Regions from separate parts of the Pseudomonas sp. WOUb67 genome, predicted to be linked through region 2. Evidence: predicted binding sites of a transcription regulator. Region 2 holds the regulator's gene; the other holds the start of a gene.
The links. The regulator FliA, encoded in region 2, starts transcription of late flagellar genes. The targets are predictions, from matches to a motif close to CTAAAGTTTNNNNNNNNNNNGCCGNTAA.
Positions count from the first base shown of each region.

Region 1: the regulator FliA is predicted to act here: its motif matches at 2,992-3,019, upstream of ABOC32_RS08995 (flagellar protein MotY).

Region 1 covers NZ_CP170112.1:2,002,575-2,008,537, reverse strand. Annotated here, with positions in the region: gene ABOC32_RS09005 (hypothetical protein) at 1-282, shown strand, start outside; gene ABOC32_RS09000 (argininosuccinate synthase) at 354-1,571, opposite strand; gene ABOC32_RS08995 (flagellar protein MotY) at 1,990-2,955, opposite strand; gene pyrC (dihydroorotase) at 3,086-4,132, shown strand; gene rnt (ribonuclease T) at 4,156-4,803, shown strand; gene ABOC32_RS08980 (peroxiredoxin) at 4,981-5,583, opposite strand; gene ABOC32_RS08975 (bacterioferritin-associated ferredoxin) at 5,808-5,963, shown strand, end outside.
Region 2 covers NZ_CP170112.1:2,470,025-2,483,649, forward strand. Annotated here, with positions in the region: gene fliR (flagellar biosynthetic protein FliR) at 1-79, shown strand, start outside; gene flhB (flagellar biosynthesis protein FlhB) at 82-1,224, shown strand; gene flhA (flagellar biosynthesis protein FlhA) at 1,443-3,572, shown strand; gene flhF (flagellar biosynthesis protein FlhF) at 3,584-4,891, shown strand; gene fleN (flagellar synthesis regulator FleN) at 4,985-5,818, shown strand; gene fliA (RNA polymerase sigma factor FliA) at 5,815-6,555, shown strand; gene ABOC32_RS11280 (chemotaxis response regulator CheY) at 6,676-7,050, shown strand; gene ABOC32_RS11285 (protein phosphatase CheZ) at 7,071-7,859, shown strand; gene ABOC32_RS11290 (chemotaxis protein CheA) at 7,872-10,109, shown strand; gene ABOC32_RS11295 (protein-glutamate methylesterase/protein-glutamine glutaminase) at 10,156-11,286, shown strand; gene ABOC32_RS11300 (flagellar motor protein) at 11,286-12,026, shown strand; gene motD (flagellar motor protein MotD) at 12,030-12,887, shown strand; gene ABOC32_RS11310 (ParA family protein) at 13,091-13,625, shown strand, end outside.

The DNA of each region.
Region 1 (5,963 bases), 470 kb from region 2:
CCATCGCCCGGCATAACCGCGGATGACAACACGCCGAGCCCGAACAACCTGGCCACTCCTGCCATGGCCAACGATCCCCACGAAGCGGCCAAAGGCGAACCCGTCACGTTCATGTTTTCCGGCCCCGACGCCAACCGCATGATGGAGCAGCAACTGCTGTCTGCACTTGCCCACCCCCCCGTACCCGCGCGCACCTGGCGCTTTTGCAATCTGGATAGGCGTCAATGTGCGCAACTTTCGATCAGCGCACTTGAGGGCAACATGGTGAACGACGAGCGCTGAACCCACGGACTTTTCTGCACCCATAAAAAAACCCCGGCCTGAGCCGGGGTTTTCAGGACACCTGCCAGCAATCAGAGCAGCGAGCGGCCCTTGTTGGCAGCAATGCGCATGCGCAGTGCGTTCAGCTTGATGAAGCCGGCAGCGTCCGCCTGGTTGTAGGCGCCGCCATCTTCCTCGAAGGTCGCGATGTTGGCATCGAACAGCGAGTCGTCCGACTGGCGGCCGACAACGGTGACGTTGCCCTTGTACAGCTTCAGGCGTACCACGCCGTTCACGTTGACCTGCGAAGCGTCGATCATCTGTTGCAGCATCAGGCGCTCCGGGCTCCACCAGTAGCCGGTATAGATCAGGCTGGCGTACTTCGGCATCAGCTCATCTTTCAGGTGAGCGACTTCGCGGTCCAGGGTGATCGACTCGATGGCACGGTGGGCCTTGAGCATGATGGTGCCGCCCGGGGTCTCGTAGCAGCCACGCGACTTCATGCCTACGTAACGGTTCTCGACGATGTCCAGACGGCCGATGCCGTTGGCACCACCGATACGGTTCAGGTCAGCCAGGACGGTAGCCGGGGTCTTGTCGACGCCGTCGATGGCAACGATGTCGCCGTTGCGGTAGGTCAGCTCGATGTAGGTCGCCTGGTCCGGGGCGTTCTCAGGCGAGACGCTCCATTTCCACATGTCCTCTTCGTGCTCGGTCCAGGTATCTTCCAGGACACCGCCTTCGTAGGAAATGTGCAGCAGGTTGGCATCCATCGAGTACGGCGATTTCTTCTTGCCGTGACGCTCGATCGGGATACCGTGCTTTTCGGCGTAGTCCATCAGTTTTTCGCGGGACAGCAGGTCCCACTCACGCCACGGGGCGATGACCTTGACGCCTGGTTTGAGGGCGTAGGCACCCAGCTCGAAACGCACCTGGTCGTTGCCTTTGCCGGTGGCGCCATGGGAAATGGCGTCAGCGCCGGTTTCGTTGGCGATTTCGATCAGGCGCTTGGCGATCAGCGGGCGGGCGATGGAAGTACCCAGCAGGTACTCGCCTTCGTAGACGGTGTTGGCGCGGAACATCGGGAACACGAAATCACGCACGAATTCTTCGCGCAGGTCGTCGATGTAGATCTCTTTAACACCCATTGCCTGGGCCTTGGCACGGGCCGGTTCGACCTCTTCGCCCTGACCCAGGTCAGCGGTGAAGGTCACCACTTCGCAGTTGTAGGTATCCTGCAGCCACTTGAGAATCACCGAAGTATCAAGGCCGCCGGAATACGCCAGTACGACCTTTTTTACGTCCGCCATGCCATCACTCCACGGGGTTGTACGGAAAGGGATCGATTCTAACGGCCTTGCGGATAAATTTACAGTGGGGCGACAGCTTCTGACGACAAAGCGACAGGAACTGTCGGAAGGGCGACGGGTGCATGCCTCAACATCTCTAGCGCCTATGAGATCGAGCGCCGCCCGCGCGGCGCTTCGCAGCACAAGGCTGCTCCTACATCTGTTTCGGGCCAGTGACGCCTGCACCAGCGCGCGCGAACGCCTTGTATGTTGGACACGTTATTGAGGTGAGCACCTAGGGGCCGCGCGCCTAGGGCTCAGGAATAATTGGCCGGAAACAGATGTAGGAGCAGCCTTGTGCTGCGAAGCGCCGCGCGGGCGGCGCTCGATTTCACAGGCGCTGAAAATGTTGTGGCAAACACCTGGAACAACACCGATCTCAGGGCGCCTTCGCCCCCGGCGCGGCAGCAGCCGGGCTGGCGGGGGCTGGGGCTGGGGCCGGAGCAGCAGGCGCCGCTGGCTCAACCGGTTTCTCCACGGGTTTCACCACCACCGTAATCTGGTCCAGCTCGATATTCACCCGCCGATTACGCGCCCGGTTGGCAGCACTGTTGTTCTTCACCAACGGGTACTGCTCACCATGGAAGCGCACGATGATCTGGTCTTCCGCCACCCCATGGGCCTTGAAGTAGTCAGCCACCGCCAGCGCGCGACGACGCGACAGGTCACGATTGGTCAGGCGGTTGCCACTGTTGTCGGAGTGGCCGTCGAGTTCGATATGGTTCACCGTCGGGTCGGCTTTCATGTAATCCAGGATCACATCCAGCCGTGCACGCGCCGACGCGTCCAGATCGGTGCCGCCCCCCGGGAAGCCCACCTGCGTCTGGCGCACCTGATCGAAATTCATCGGCAGCAGCTTGCCGGCACAGGCCAGGTAGTCGCTGTAGGCCTTGGCGAAGCTGACCGGCAGCACGCGCACTTCCATCGCCCTGCCGGCCTCACCGCCGTAATTGCGCACCACGGTGCTGCGCCCGTCGAGCAGGCCGTTTATCAGGCGGCTGGCCTGGCCCTGGGAGGAGCTGAACAGCACACCGGTGCGGGCCATGCGCACGCTGCCCAGGTTGATATCACCCCGCCCAGGCTGCCACGGCGCCGCAGCCGCCAGCAGGCTGGCTGTCCCTGCACCCAGCACGTTGCTGTCCGAGCGCAGCTGGAACACCGGTTGTTCACCTGCCCGGCGCACGAACTCGCCGCTGCCAAAACCTTCTATCGGCTGGATCAGACGGCACTCGAACTGGTCACCCTCGACCTTCCAGGCAATGTTCTCCATGCGCGTCTGGAAAGTCAGTGCGCCGGCCGGCAGGCTGGCGAACAGGGTCAACAGGGTTAGGTAACGCTGGCGCACGGGCGGCTCCACAAATTCTGACGGCTTACCTGCAGGCTATCGGACGCCGGCCGGAAAACTTGATAGCCGTGCTCGCCCCAGGGTTTTCCGGTAGCATTGGGGCTTGAGTTCGACCCGCCTGGAATCCCCAATGTCCGATCGCCTGACCCTCCTGCGCCCCGACGACTGGCACATCCATCTGCGCGATGGTGCCGTCCTGCCCCACACCGTTGGCGACGTGGCGCGCACTTTTGCCCGTGCCATCATCATGCCCAACCTGGTTCCTCCGGTGCGTAATGCCGACGAGGCCGGCGCCTACCGTGAGCGCATCCTTGCCGCCCGCCCTGCCGGCAGCCGCTTCGAGCCGCTGATGGTGCTGTACCTCACCGACCGCACCAGCCCCGAAGACATTCGCGCGGCCAAGGCCAGCGGCATCGTGTACGCCGCAAAACTGTACCCGGCCGGCGCCACCACCAACTCCGATTCGGGCGTGACCAGCATCGACAAGATCTTCCCGGCCATCGAGGCGCTGGCGGACGTCGGCATGCCACTGCTGGTGCACGGCGAAGTGACCCGTAGCGAGATCGACGTGTTCGACCGCGAGAAGCGCTTCATCGACGAGCACATGCGTCGTCTGGTCGAGCGTTTCCCCACGCTGAAAGTGGTGTTCGAGCACATCACCACCAGCGATGCCGCGCAGTTCGTCACCGAGGCTTCGGCCAACGTCGGCGCGACCATCACCGCGCAGCACCTGCTGTACAACCGCAACCACATGCTGGTCGGCGGCATTCGCCCGCACTTCTACTGCCTGCCGATCCTCAAGCGCAACACCCACCAGGTGGCGCTGCTGGACGCGGCCACCAGCGGTAACCCGAAGTTCTTCCTGGGCACCGACTCGGCGCCGCACGCCCGTCACGCCAAGGAAAACGCCTGCGGGTGCGCCGGTTGCTACACCGCCTATGCGGCCATCGAGATGTACGCCGAAGCGTTCGAGCAGCGCAACGCGCTGGACAAGCTGGAAGGCTTTGCCAGCCTGCACGGCCCGGCCTTCTATGGCCTGCCGGCGAACACCGACACCATTACCCTGGTGCGTGAAGAATGGACCGCCCCGGACAGCCTGCCGTTTGGCGAGCAGACCGTAATCCCGCTGCGCGCCGGTGAAAAACTGCGCTGGCGCCTGCTGGAGGAAAACGCGTGAGCGAAGAACTCTACGAAGACGACATGGACACCCAGGGCAGCAGCGGTTCGCGCCACCCGATGGCCGAGCGCTTCCGCGGCTACCTGCCGGTAGTGGTGGATGTGGAGACAGGTGGTTTCAACAGCGCCACCGATGCCCTGCTGGAAATTGCCGCCGTCACTATCGGCATGGACGAGAAGGGCTTCCTGTTCCCCGAGCACACCTACTTCCACCGGGTAGAGCCGTTCGAGGGCGCCAATATCGAAGCCGCCGCGCTGGAGTTCACCGGCATCAAGCTGGACCACCCGCTGCGCATGGCCGTCAGCGAGGAAAGCGCACTGACCGACATCTTCCGCGGCATTCGCAAGGCGCTCAAGGCCAATGGCTGCAAGCGGGCGATCCTGGTCGGCCACAACAGCAGCTTCGACCTGGGCTTCCTCAATGCGGCGGTGGCGCGCAACGACCTGAAGCGCAACCCGTTCCACCCGTTCTCGAGCTTTGACACCGCGACCCTCGCAGGCCTGGCGTATGGCCAGACCGTACTGGCGCGTGCCTGCCAGAGTGCAGACATCGACTTCGACGGGCGTGAGGCGCACTCGGCGCGTTATGACACCGAGAAGACGGCCGAGCTGTTCTGCGGCATCGTCAACCGCTGGAAAGAGATGGGCGGCTGGCGCGACTTCAACGATTAATCTGCAAAAGTATTCGCGGGTAAACCCGCTCCCACAGGTATCGCACAAGGCTAAGGCTTGTGGGTTTCCTGTGGGAGCGGGTTCACCCGCGAAGAGGCCTGAGCAGGCGCTGCAAGCCTTGAAGTCCGGACACAAAAAAACCGGCCATGAAGGCCGGTTTTTTTATGCGAGCGGCAATTACAGCTTGCCGGCGTTCTCGCTCAGGTAGGCAGCAACGCCTTCTGGCGAAGCGTTCATGCCTTTGTCGCCTTTTTTCCAGTTGGCAGGGCAGACTTCGCCGTGCTCTTCGTGGAACTGCAGGGCGTCAACCAGGCGCAGCAGCTCGTCCATGTTGCGGCCCAGTGGCAGGTCGTTGACGATCTGCGAACGGACAACACCGTTGGTGTCGATCAGGAAGGCGCCACGGAAGGCCACGCCGCCTTCGGACTCGACGTCGTAGGCTTTGCAGATTTCGTGGGTGATGTCGGCAGCCAGGGTGTACTTGACCTGACCGATGCCACCGTTGTTCACCGGGGTGTTACGCCAGGCGTTGTGGGTGAAGTGCGAGTCGATCGACACGCCGATCACTTCGACGTTGCGCGACTGGAAGTCCGGGATGCGGTTGTCCAGGGCGATCAGCTCGGACGGGCAGACGAAGGTGAAGTCCAGCGGGTAGAAGAACACCAGGCCGTACTTGCCCTTGATGGCCGAAGCCAGGTTGAAGCTGTCGACGATCTCGCCATTGCCCAGTACGGCAGGAACGGTGAAATCGGGGGCTTTCTTACCAACGAGTACGCTCATTGTAATCTCCTGATGAGGGTGAAAAACCGTTTGCCGGGCCAGACGGGCTTGCCCGACATCCAACAAAGGCCGACCATCATACACGGCTTCTGATGACAGGCCGAATCCATCAGGCAGGCAACCACCGGTCGCTCAAGCACAGCCTTTTCAGAAAGCACTTTGACAAGCATTCTCATTAACATTAAGCTCCAATCCATCGACTCAACCCGCGATGGTCAGCCCTTATGTATGTGTGTCTTTGTGTCGGCGTCACCGACGGACAGATCCGCGATGCGATCTATGAAGGATGCTGCAGTTACAAGGAAGTGCGAGCCGCGACCAATGTCGCAAGCCAGTGTGGCAAATGCGCCTGCCTGGCCAAGGAAGTGGTCCGTGAGACC
Region 2 (13,625 bases):
GGCCGATGTGCTGTCCCACTATCAGGCATTGGCCAGCGAAGCGCTGCAATGGCTGCGTGAACTGGCGAGGGCGCGCTGAGCATGGCAGAAAGCGAGAGCGGTCAGGACAAGACAGAAGACCCCACCGAGAAGCGCAAGCGCGATGCCCGCGAGAAAGGCGAGATCGCACGCTCCAAGGAGCTGAACACGGTGGCGGTGACCCTGGCGGGCGCGGGCGGCCTGTTGGCATTCGGCGGCCATATGGCCGAGACGTTGCTGAGCATCATGCGCATGAACTTCAGCCTGACCCGCGACATCATTGTCGACGAGCGGGCCATGGGTGCCTTCCTGCTGGTGTCGGGCAAGATGGCGATATGGGCGGTGCAGCCGGTGCTGATTTTGCTGTTCGTGATTTCTTTCGTCGCGCCCATTGCCCTCAGCGGCTTCCTGTTCTCTGGCAGCTTGCTGCAGCCTAAATTCAGCCGCATGAACCCGCTGTCGGGGATCAAGCGCATGTTCTCGGTGAATGGCTTGACCGAGCTGCTCAAGGCGCTGGCCAAGTTCTTCGTGATCCTGGTAGTGGCGGTGGTGGTGTTGATCAACGACCGCCAGGCCTTGTTGTCGATCGCCAACGAGCCGCTGGAGCAGGCGATCATTCACAGCCTGCAGGTAGTGGGCTGGAGTGCGTTGTGGATGTCGGCCGGGCTGCTGTTGATCGCGGCGGCGGACGTGCCCATCCAGCTGTACCAGACGCACAAGAAAATGAAGATGACCAAGCAGGAAGTGCGCGACGAGTACAAGGACAGCGAGGGCAAGCCCGAGGTCAAGCAACGCATTCGCCAGCTGCAGCGCGAGATGTCGCAGCGGCGCATGATGGCGGCGGTGCCGCAGGCCGATGTGATCATCACCAACCCGACGCACTATGCGGTGGCCCTGCAGTACGACCCGGAGAAGGGCGGGGCGGCGCCGTTGCTGCTGGCCAAGGGCACCGACTTCATGGCCTTGAAGATTCGCGAGATTGGCGTGGAGCACAAGATCCAGATCCTCGAATCGCCGGCGCTGGCGCGGGCGATCTACTACTCCACCGAGCCTGAGCAGGAAATCCCCGCCGGCTTGTACCTGGCCGTGGCGCAGGTGCTGGCCTATGTGTTCCAGATCCGCCAGTACCGCGCTGGCAGGGGCAAGCGGCCAGAGCCATTGAAAGAAGACCTGCCGATCCCGCCGGACCTGCGCCGCGACAGTTGACCTTGCATCAAGGCGGCTGGCCTCTTCGCGGGTAAACCCGCTCCCACAGGGGCGTCACAAATTTCAAACCCTGTGCAGTACCTGTGGGAGCGGGTTTACCCGCGAAGAGGCCGGCACAGGCAACATAAATCATCTGCCGAGCAAAGTTGGAAGGCTTCTTGCAAAGCCACGCCCAGGCGCCCCCTGGGCGTCAAAGTTTTGCATCAAGAGGACTCGCGGTGGATCGCACTCAGTTAATCAGCAACGCCCGCAACAACCTGGCCGGTCTCGGCCGGGGCAACCTGGGCGTGCCGCTGCTGCTGCTGGTGATGTTGGCAATGATGATGTTGCCGATACCGCCGTTCCTGCTCGACGTGTTCTTCACCTTCAACATCGCCTTGTCGATCGTGGTGCTGCTGGTCTGCGTGTACGCCCTGCGCCCGCTGGACTTCGCCGCCTTCCCCACCATCCTGCTGGTGGCCACGCTGCTGCGTCTGGCCCTGAACGTGGCGTCCACCCGCGTGGTCATGCTGCATGGCCAGGAGGGCCACGGCGCTGCCGGTAAGGTGATCCAGGCCTTCGGTGAGGTAGTGATCGGCGGCAACTACGTGGTCGGTGGCGTGGTGTTTGCCATCCTCATGATCATCAACTTCGTGGTGGTGACCAAGGGTGCCGGGCGTATTTCCGAGGTGAGCGCGCGTTTCACCCTCGACGCCATGCCCGGCAAGCAGATGGCCATCGACGCCGACCTCAACGCCGGCCTGATCGACCAGGCCCAGGCCAAGCACCGCCGTGCCGAGGTGGCGCAGGAGGCCGAGTTCTATGGCTCGATGGACGGTGCCAGCAAGTTCGTCCGCGGTGACGCCATCGCCGGCCTGCTGATCCTGTTCATCAACCTGATCGGCGGCATGCTGATCGGCATGCTGCAGCACGGCATGAGCTTCGGCGATGCCGGCAGGGTGTACGCCTTGCTGACCATTGGTGACGGTTTGGTGGCGCAATTGCCATCACTGCTGCTGTCCACCGCCGCCGCGATCATGGTCACCCGCGCCTCGGGCTCCGAGGACATGGGCAAGCTGATCAACCGGCAGATGTTCGATTCGCCCAAGGCCCTGGCGGTATCCGGCGGGCTGATGATCGTCATGGGGCTGGTGCCGGGCATGCCCCACGTGGCCTTCCTCAGCCTTGGCCTGATGGCCTGTGGCGGCGCCTACCTGGTGTGGAAGAAGCAGCACAAGGTCAAGCTGGAGGCGCAGCAAGAGGCGCAGCGCCAGCAAGACCTGTTGCCCTCGCCGCAGCGCGCGCTCGATACCAAGGAGCTGGGCTGGGACGACGTGACGCCCATCGACATGATCGGCCTGGAAGTCGGTTACCGGCTGATCCCGCTGGTCGACCGCAACCAGGGCGGCCAGTTGCTGGCGCGGATCAAGGGGGTGCGCAAGAAGCTGTCCCAGGACCTGGGTTTCCTCATGCCCACCGTGCACATTCGCGACAACCTCGACCTGCAGCCCAGCGCCTATCGCCTGACCCTGATGGGGGTGATCCTCGCCGAAGCAGAGATTTACCCGGACCGGGAGCTGGCGATCAACCCCGGGCAAGTGTTCGGCACCCTGAACGGCATTGCCGCGCGCGACCCGGCGTTTGGCCTGGAGGCGGTGTGGATCGACGTCGGCCAGCGTTCCCAGGCTCAGTCGCTGGGCTACACCGTGGTCGACGCAAGCACCGTGGTGGCCACCCACCTCAACCAGATCCTGCAGAAGCACTGCCACGAGCTGATTGGCCACGAAGAGGTTCAGCAACTGCTGCAGGTGCTGTCCAAGGCATCGCCTAAACTTGCAGAAGAGCTGGTGCCGGGTGTCATTTCCTTGTCGGGCCTGCTGAAGGTGCTGCAAGCGTTGTTGTCGGAACAGGTGCCGGTGCGCGATATTCGCAGTATTGCCGAAGCCATCGCGAACAACGCCGGCAAGAGTCAAGATACCGCCGCGCTGGTGGCGGCTGTACGCGTCGGATTGTGTCGCGCCATCGTGCAAAGCATTGTCGGCGTTGAGTCTGAGCTGCCAGTGATTACCCTGGAGCCAAGGTTGGAACAGATTTTGCTCAATAGTCTGCAAAGGGCCGGGCAGGGTCAGGAAGATGGTGTTCTTCTGGAACCGAGCATGGCCGAGAAGCTGCAACGTTCGCTGATCGAAGCGGCCCAGCGCCAGGAAATGCAGGGCCAACCGGCCATACTGCTGGTCGCCGGCCCGATCCGCGCCATGCTGTCGCGTTTCGGTCGCCTGGCTGTACCGAATTTGCATGTTCTGGCGTATCAGGAAATACCTGACAACAAGCAAGTCACCATCGTTGCCACCGTGGGCCCTAACGGCTGAGGTAGTGGATAATGCAAGTTAAGCGATTTTTCGCCGCCGATATGCGTCAGGCCATGAAACTGGTCCGTGACGAGCTGGGCGCCGATGCCGCGATCATTGGCAACCGCCGCATTGCCGGTGGTGTCGAACTGACGGCCGCGCTGGACTACAAGCTGTCCGCCCTGGCCCCGCGCGTGCCCAACGCCGAGCTGGAAGAAGAGCTGCGCAAGACCCATACGCGCATCGCCACTGCCCAGGCCGAGCTGGACCACCGCCAGGACAGCAGCGACAACAACCGCCAATTGTTTGCCGGGCAGTCGCTGACGGCCGCCGAGCCGTTGATCGAGCCGCACGTCGATGCCCCTGAGGCTGTCGCTGCCCCTGCTGCGGCGCCGGTCGACCCGCGCCTGTTCGATGCCATGCGCTCCGAGCTGTCGGGCCTGCGCGAGCTGCTGGAAGTGCAGCTCGGTTCGCTGGCCTGGAGCCAGCTGCAGGGCAGCAAGCCGCAGCAGGCCAACCTCTGGCGCCGCCTGCAGCGCATTGGCCTGTCCGGGCCTATCGCCCGTGAGCTGCTGGACCTGACCACCGAGATCGAAGAGCCTCGCCAGGCCTGGCGCATGCTGTTGGCGCACCTGGCGCGGATGATCGAAATTCCTGAAATCGAACCGATCGAAGAGGGTGGGGTAATTGCCATGGTCGGCCCGGCCGGCATGGGCAAGACCACCACCCTGGCCAAGCTGGCTGCCCGCTACGTGCTCAAGTACGGCGCGCAGAACCTGGCGCTGGTGAGCATGGACAGCTTCCGTATCGGTGCCCAGGAGCAGCTCAAGACCCTGGGCCGCATCCTCAACGTGCCAGTGACCTACGTCGACCCGGGCCAGTCGTTGGCTGCGGCGCTGGAGCCACTGCTGCGCAAGCGCGTCGTGCTGATCGATACCGCCGGCCTGCAGGCCAGCGACCCGGCACTGCGCATGCAGCTGGAAACCCTGGCCGGGCGTGGCATTGCCGCGAAGAATTACCTGGTACTGGCTACCACCAGCCAGAAACAGGTGCTGACCGCCGCCTACCACAGCTACAAGCGTTGTGGCCTGGCCGGTTGCATCCTGACCAAACTGGATGAAACGGCGAGCCTCGGCGATGTGCTGAGCCTTGCCATCAGTCATGAACTGCCCGTGGCCTACCTCACCGATGGCCCGCGCATTCCTGACGACCTGCACCTGCCGCGTGGTCACCAGCTGGTGTCCCGTGCGGTGAATGTGCAGCTGCAGGACGAGCCCAGCGAAGAGGCCATGGCCGACATGTTCGCTGATCTCTATCACAACCCCCGGCGAGCGGGTTGACCATGAAGCGTGTGCAAAGTAGCTATGCCAAGGGGTACGCAGAATTGCCCCACGTGTGGCCTGAGTCCCAGCGAGACAAGGTAAAGAACAGACATGGGTAGCATGCATCCCGTACAGGTGATCGCCGTGACCGGTGGCAAAGGTGGCGTCGGCAAGACTAACGTTTCAGTGAACTTGTCCCTGGCGCTGGCCGAGCTTGGCCGCAGGGTCATGCTGCTGGACGCCGACCTGGGCCTGGCCAACGTCGACGTGTTGCTGGGCCTTACCCCCAAACGTACCCTGGCCGATGTCATCGAGGGGCGCTGCGAGCTGCGTGACGTGATGCTGCAAGGCCCTGGCGGTGTGCGCATCGTGCCGGCGGCCTCGGGCACCCAGAGCATGGTGCACCTGGCCCCGGCCCAGCATGCCGGGCTGATCCAGGCGTTCAGCGAAATCGGCGACAACCTCGACGTGCTGGTGATCGACACTGCGGCGGGTATCGGTGAGTCGGTGGTCAGCTTCGTTCGCGCCGCCCAGGAAGTGCTGCTGGTGGTGTGTGACGAGCCCACCTCGATCACCGATGCCTACGCCCTGATCAAACTGCTCAACCGCGACTACGGGATGAATCGTTTCCGTGTGCTGGCCAACATGGCGCAGAGCCCGCAGGAAGGGCGCAACCTGTTCGCCAAGCTGACCAAGGTCACCGACCGCTTCCTCGACGTTGCCCTGCAGTACGTGGGCGCCGTGCCGTACGACGAATGCGTGCGCAAGGCGGTGCAGAAGCAGCGCGCCGTCTACGAAGCCTTCCCGCGTTCCAAATGCGCGCTGGCCTTCAAGGCGATTGCCCAGAAGGTCGACAGCTGGCCGCTGCCGGCCAACCCGCGCGGGCACCTGGAGTTCTTTGTCGAGCGTCTGGTGCAACCCACCAGCGCGGGACCCGTGCTATGAACGCCAGCGGCTTCAAGATGTACAGCCGGGCGGCGAAAGACGCCCAGTACGAGCTTATCGAACGCTACGCCCCGCTGGTGAAGCGCATTGCCTACCACCTGTTGGCGCGCTTGCCGGCCAACGTGCAGGTCGAGGACCTGATCCAGGCCGGCATGATCGGCCTGCTTGAAGTGGCCAACAAGTATGACGCCAGCAAAGGCGCCAGCTTTGAAACCTATGCTGGCATCCGCATCCGCGGGGCCATGCTCGACGAGGTGCGCAAGGGCGACTGGGCACCGCGTTCGGTGCACCGTAATACCCGCATGGTCAGTGACGCAATGCGTGCCGTTGAAGCCAGAACAGGCCGGGACGCTAAAGATCATGAAGTTGCTGCCGAACTCCAATTGAGTCTCGACGATTACTACGGGATCTTGAACGATACCTTGGGCAGCCGCCTGTTCAGCTTTGACGACCTGTTGCAGGACGGCGAGCACGAAGGGCTGCATGAGGATGGCGCCAGTGGCCATGTCGAACCTGCGCGTGGCCTGGAGGACGAACGCTTCCAGGCTGCCCTGACCGAGGCCATTGCCAACCTGCCGGAGCGTGAGCGCCTGGTACTGGCGCTGTACTACGACGAAGAGTTGAACCTCAAGGAAATCGGCGAGGTGCTTGGGGTCAGCGAGTCGCGGGTCAGCCAGTTGCACAGCCAGTGCGCCGCGCGCCTGCGTAGCCGCCTGGGGGAATGGCGGGCACGTTGAGCCCGGTGTCGTTGCAGGCGTTTTCCACGTGCTTTTTCCACGTTGTACCGAATTGAATGAGTGCGTGCCCGGTAGACCGGGCGCGTTTGAGACTGCTTGGAGGTCTAATTGGACAAGAACATGAAAATCCTCATCGTTGACGACTTTTCGACGATGCGGCGGATCATCAAGAACCTGTTGCGTGACCTGGGCTTCACCAACACCGAAGAAGCCGACGATGGCACTACGGCGCTGCCGATGCTGGAAAACGGCCACTACGATTTCCTGGTGACTGACTGGAACATGCCCGGCATGTCCGGCATCGACCTGCTGCGTAAAGTGCGAGCCAGTGAAAAGCTGAAAACCATGCCGGTACTGATGGTAACTGCCGAGGCCAAGCGCGACCAGATCATCGAAGCGGCCCAGGCCGGCGTCAATGGCTATGTGGTCAAGCCGTTCACCGCTCAGGTGCTCAAAGAAAAGATCGAGAAGATCTTCGAACGCGTCAACGGCTGAGTCACGTCAGGGGGCGCGCCATGGATTCATCACAAACGTCTTTGGGGGAGTTCGAATCGACCCTGAAGAAGCATGCCCAGGAGTTGGTCGAAAGCCTGGAGCGGGGCCGTTTCGGCGAGGCGGTACAGCTGATTCACGAGCTGAACCAGACCCGCGACCGCGGCCTGTACCAGGAAGTTGGCAAGCTGACCCGCGAGTTGCACAGCGCGATCGTCAGCTTCCAGATCGACCCGACCATACCGCAGGCCGAGGAGGTGTCGCAGATTACCGACGCTACCGAGCGCCTGTCGTACGTGGTCAAGCTGACCGAGGGCGCGGCCAACCGCACCATGGACCTGGTCGAGGAAAGCACCCCGGTGCTAAACGACCTGGCCAGCGAAGCCAAGGCCCTGAGCACCGATTGGCAGCGCTTCATGCGCCGCGAAGTGGCTGCGCCGGAGTTCCGCGACCTGGTCAAGCGCGTCGACAGTTTCCTGACGCACAGCGCTGAAGGTAACCGCAAGGTTGCCGGGCATCTCAACGACATTCTGCTGGCTCAGGACTATCAGGACCTGACCGGCCAGGTGATCAAGCGCGTCACCAGCCTGGTGACCGAGGTGGAAAGCAACCTGCTCAAACTGGTGCTGATGGCCAGCCAGGTCGACCGCTTTGCCGGTATCCAGCATGACCACGATCAACTGCGCGCAGAAAAAGATGCAGAAAAACATCCGACTCGGGGTGAAGGTCCGCAGATTCATGCCGATAAGCGTGAAGACGTTGTGTCCGGTCAGGACGATGTCGATGATTTGCTGTCCAGCCTGGGTTTTTAAGGAGCACGTTTGATGAGCTTCGGCGCCGATGAAGAAATCCTCCAGGATTTCCTGGTAGAAGCCGGCGAAATACTTGAGCAACTGTCCGAGCAACTGGTCGAGCTGGAAAGCCGACCTGACGATGCCGACCTGCTCAATGCGATCTTTCGCGGTTTCCACACTGTAAAAGGGGGCGCCGGCTTCCTCCAGCTGAACGAGCTGGTGGAGTGCTGCCATATCGCCGAGAACGTGTTCGACATCCTGCGCAAAGGTGAGCGCCGGGTCGATGCGGAACTGATGGACGTGGTGCTTGAGGCACTGGATACGGTCAACAGCATGTTTGGCCAGGTGCGCGAGCGCGCCGACGTCACCCCGGCCACCCCCGAGTTGCTGGCGGCTTTGTCGCGCCTGGCCGAACCCGGTGGTGCCGAGGTTGCTGAAGCGCCTGCGGCACCGGTAGCCGAGGCGCAGGTTGCAGCCGTGGCCCCTGCCGATGACCAGGACATCACCGACAGCGAGTTTGAGCAGTTGCTCGATTCGCTCGATGCGGTCAAGGCGCAAGCCGCGGTCGACGAGCAGATGCAGGGCGAGACCATCAGTGGCGCAGGTGACGAAATCACCGACGCCGAGTTCGAGTCGCTGCTTGACCAGTTGCACGGCAAAGGCCAGTTCAGTGTCGAAGCTGCGGTACAGCCGGTTGCCGCGCCTGCAGAAGCAGTAAGCGACGAAATTACCGACGAAGAATTCGAATCGTTGCTCGACCAGTTGCATGGCAAGGGCACGTTCCAGGCCGATGTCTTGCCTGCCGTCAAAGCACCGGCGCCGGTCGCGGTTGACAACAGCGCCGCTGGCGACGAAATCAGCGAGCACGAGTTCGAGGCCTTGCTGGACCAGTTGCACGGCAAGGGCAAGTTTGGTGGTGATGTTGCTGCGGTCGAGGCCCCGGCTGCAGCCAAGGTGCAAGCGCCTGCCCAGGCCAAGGCCGACAGCCAGCCGGTGGCCAAGCCAGCCGTTGCTGCGCCTGCACCTGCCGCCGCCAGCAAGCCTGCGCCGGCCCCTCGTGCGCCGGCGCCGGCTGCCGAGAAGCATGCCGTCAGCGAAGCGGAAACCACCGTTCGCGTCGACACCGCGCGCCTGGACGAGATCATGAACATGGTCGGTGAACTGGTGCTGGTGCGTAACCGCCTGGTGCGCCTGGGCCTGAACAGCGGTGACGAGGCCATGTCCAAGGCCGTGTCCAACCTCGACGTGGTCACGGCCGACCTGCAGACGGCGGTGATGAAAACCCGCATGCAGCCGATCAAGAAAGTGTTCGGCCGCTTCCCGCGGCTGGTACGCGACCTTGCCCGCCAGCTGAAGAAAGAGATCAACCTGGAACTGGTCGGCGAAGAAACCGACCTGGACAAGAACCTGGTCGAGGCCCTGGCCGACCCGTTGGTGCACCTGGTGCGCAACGCCGTCGACCATGGTGTCGAGATGCCCGATGAGCGTGAAGCGTCGGGCAAGGCCCGCACCGGCCGCGTGGTGCTGTCGGCCGAGCAGGAAGGGGACCACATCCTGTTGTCGATTTCTGACGACGGCAAGGGCATGGACCCGAACATCCTGCGCGCCAAGGCCGTGGAAAAAGGCCTGATGGACAAGGATGCCGCTGATCGCCTGAGCGAATCGGACTGCTACAACCTGATCTTCGCCCCGGGCTTCTCGACCAAGACCGAGATTTCCGATGTGTCTGGCCGTGGCGTGGGCATGGATGTGGTGAAAACCAAGATCTCCCAGCTCAACGGCTCGATCAACATCTACTCGGCCAAGGGCCAGGGCTCGAAGATCGTCATCAAGGTGCCGCTGACCCTGGCGATCATGCCCACCCTGATGGTGATGCTGGGCAACCAGGCGTTCGCCTTCCCGCTGGTCAACGTCAACGAGATCTTCCACCTCGACCTATCGCGCACCAACGTGGTCGACGGGCAGGAAGTGGTGATCGTACGTGACAAGGCGCTGCCGCTGTTCTACCTCAAGCGCTGGCTGGTACAGGGCCAGGTGCACGAAGAGCAGCACGAGGGTCATGTCGTGATCCTGTCGGTCGGCACGCAACGCATCGGCTTTGTCGTCGATCAACTGGTTGGCCAGGAAGAAGTGGTAATCAAGCCGCTGGGCAAGATGCTGCAGGGCACCCCGGGCATGTCCGGGGCCACCATCACCGGTGACGGTCGCATTGCGTTGATTCTCGACGTCCCGAGCATGCTCAAGCGTTACGCCGCGCGGCGTATTTGATTTCGGTGGCGGACCCTGGCGGGTCGCGCCGCCTAATGGAGTGTTTATGGCAGTCAAGGTCCTGGTGGTGGATGATTCCGGTTTCTTCCGCCGCCGTGTCTCGGAAATCCTCTCCGCGGATCCAACGATCCAGGTGGTAGGTACCGCGACCAATGGCAAGGAAGCAATCGACCAGGCGCTGGCGCTCAAGCCCGATGTCATCACCATGGACTACGAAATGCCCATGATGGACGGCATCACCGCGGTGCGGCACATCATGCAGCGCTGCCCGACGCCGGTATTGATGTTTTCCTCGCTGACCCACGAAGGCGCGCGCGTCACCCTCGACGCGCTGGATGCTGGTGCGGTGGATTACCTGCCGAAAAACTTCGAGGACATCTCGCGCAACCCCGACAAGGTCAAGCAGATGCTATGCGAGAAGGTGCATACCATTTCGCGCAGCAACCGCCGCCTCGCCAGCTATGCCAGGCCGGCTCCGGTCGCCGCGCCTGTGCCGGCCAGCAGCCCTGCGCCCGCCAGCAGCTTCGCCAGCCCGGCGCCGGCCCGCCCTGCGGCGCCTGCCCGTGCAGCGGCCCCGGCCCCGGCGGCGTCACACTCGCCAGCCCCCAAGCGCAAGCCCTACAAGCTGGTGGCCATCGGCACCTCCACGGGCGGCCCGGTGGCCCTGCAGCGGGTATTGACCCAGCTGCCGGCCAATTTCCCGGCGCCGATCGTGCTGATCCAGCACATGCCGGCGGCGTTCACCAAGGCTTTTGCCGAACGCCTGGACAAGCTGTGCCGCATCAACGTGAAGGAGGCCGAGGACGGTGACATGCTGCGCCCAGGCCTGGCCCTGCTGGCCCCCGGTGGCAAGCAGATGATGATCGACGGCCGTGGCACGGTGAAGATCCTGCCCGGTGACGAGCGCCTGAACTACAAGCCGTGCGTGGACATCACCTTCGGTTCGGCAGCCAAGTCGTACGGTGACAAGGTGCTGTCGGTGGTGCTCACCGGCATGGGCGCCGACGGCCGCGAAGGTGCGCGCCTGCTCAAGCAGGGCGGCAGCACCGTGTGGGCCCAGGATGAAGCCAGCTGTGTGATCTATGGCATGCCCATGGCCATCGTCAAGGCCAACCTGGCTGACGCGGTGTACAGCCTGGACGAAATCGGCAAGCACCTGGTGGAGGCCTGCGTCTGATGGACGTCCTCAGCCTGATCGGCCTGATTCTCGCCTTTGTCGCCATCGTCGGTGGCAACTTCCTTGAAGGCGGCCATGCCGGTGCCCTGGTCAACGGCCCGGCGGCGCTGATCGTGCTGGGTGGCACCCTGGCGGCTGCCTTGTTGCAGTCGCCGCTGTCCTCCTTCAAGCGCGCCTTGCAGATTCTGCGCTGGATCCTGTTCCCGCCGCGGGTCGACCTGGCGGGTGGCATCGACCGTGTGGTGAACTGGAGCCTGACCGCGCGCAAGGAAGGCCTGCTGGGCCTGGAAGGTGTGGCCGATGCCGAGCCCGACCCGTATGCGCGCAAGGGCCTGCAGTTGCTGGTGGACGGTGCCGAACCGGAAGCCATCCGCAGCATCCTTGAAGTCGACTTCCTGACCCAGGAAAGCCGTGATATCCAGGCGGCCAAGGTGTTCGAGAGCATGGGCGGCTATGCGCCGACCATCGGCATCATTGGTGCGGTGATGGGCCTGATCCACGTGATGGGCAACCTGGCCGACCCCTCGCAGCTGGGCAACGGCATTGCTGTGGCCTTTGTCGCCACCATCTACGGCGTGGCCAGCGCCAACCTGATCCTGCTGCCCATCGCCAACAAGCTCAAGGCCAACGTCATGCGTCAATCGCGCTACCGCGAGATGCTGCTCGAAGGCTTGCTGTCGATTGCCGAGGGTGAGAACCCGCGCTCGATCGAGTTGAAGCTGCAAGGCTTCATGGAGTAACCCATGCGTCGCCGTCGTCATACCGAGGAACACGAAAACCACGAACGCTGGCTGGTGTCGTACGCCGACTTCATCACCTTGCTGTTCGCCTTTTTCGTGGTGATGTACTCGATTTCCTCGATCAACGAGGGCAAGTACAAGGTCATTTCCCAAGCCTTGCTCGGGGTGTTCAACGACCCTGAGCGCAGCATGAAACCGATCCCCATCGGTGATGAACAGCCGTTGAGCGTGCGCCCGGCAGAGCCGCTGGTGAAGGACAGCGAGCAGACCGAAGCCGGCCTGGCAGCGACCAATGTCGACCCGCTGAAAACCATCAGCGATGACGTGCGCGATGCCTTCGGCGACCTGATCAACAGCAACCAGATGACCGTGCGCGGCAACGAGTTGTGGATCGAGATCGAGCTGAGTTCGTCGTTGCTGTTCGGCAGTGGCGATGCCATGCCCAGCGACAAGGCATTTGCCATCATCGACAAGGTGGCCAGCATCCTCAAGCCGTTCGCCAACCCGGTGCATGTCGAAGGCTTCACCGACAACCTGCCGATCCGCACGGCGCAGTACCCGACCAACTGGGAGCTGTCGTCGGCGCGGGCGGCGAGCATCGTGCGCCTGCTGGCCATGGAAGGGGTCAACCCGGCGCGCATGGCCTCGGTGGGTTATGGCGAGTACCAGCCGGTGGCCGGCAATGACACCGCTGAAGGCCGCGCGCGTAACAGGCGGGTGGTGCTGGTGATTTCGCGCAACCTCGAAGTGCGCCGCAGCCTGACCGGCTCGGGCAGTGCCCATGCCACGCCGGATGCTGCGTTGCGCCGGGCTGGCACACAAAGTGCACCTACAACGCCAGCAACGGTGGCGGGGCAGTGATCCGTCAATTCCCCGTCGCTGCATTGCATTGGAAGTGACTCCGTCCCCTGTGGGAGCGGGCATGCCCGCGAAGCAGGCGACCCGGTGAATGGCACCGGCTGCGCCGGTGTTCGCGGGCTAGCCCGCTCCCACAGGGATCGTGCCGGCGCTTGGATAGTTGTTTCTACAGTGTCCCTGCCAAATCAATAGATAGAGTTTGCTTGATGAGAGTCTGGGCAGTAGCCAATCAAAAAGGTGGCGTCGGCAAGACCACCACAACCATCGCCCTGGCTGGCCTGCTGGCCGAGGCCGGCAAGCGCGTGGTCGTTGTCGACCTCGATCCGCACGGTTCGATGACCAGCTATTTCGGGCACAACCCCGATGCGCTGGAGCACAGCTGCTACGACCTGTTCCTGCACAAGGGCGCAGTGCCGGACGGCCTGCCCGGGCAGCTGCTGCTGCCCACCAGCGACGAGCGCATTTCGCTGTTGCCGTCGAGCACCGCCCTGGCGGTGCTGGAGCGCCAGTCGCCGGGGCAGAATGGCCTGGGCCTGGTGATCGCCAAGAGTCTGGCGCAGCTGTGGCAGGATTTCGACTATGCCGTGATCGACAGCCCACCCTTGCTGGGCGTGCTGATGGTCAACGCGCTGGCCGCCAGCCAGCAACTCGTGATCCCGGTGCAGACCGAATTTTTGGCGGTGAAGGGCCTGGAACGCATGGTCGGTACCCTGGCCATGATCAACCGTTCGCGCAAGCAGG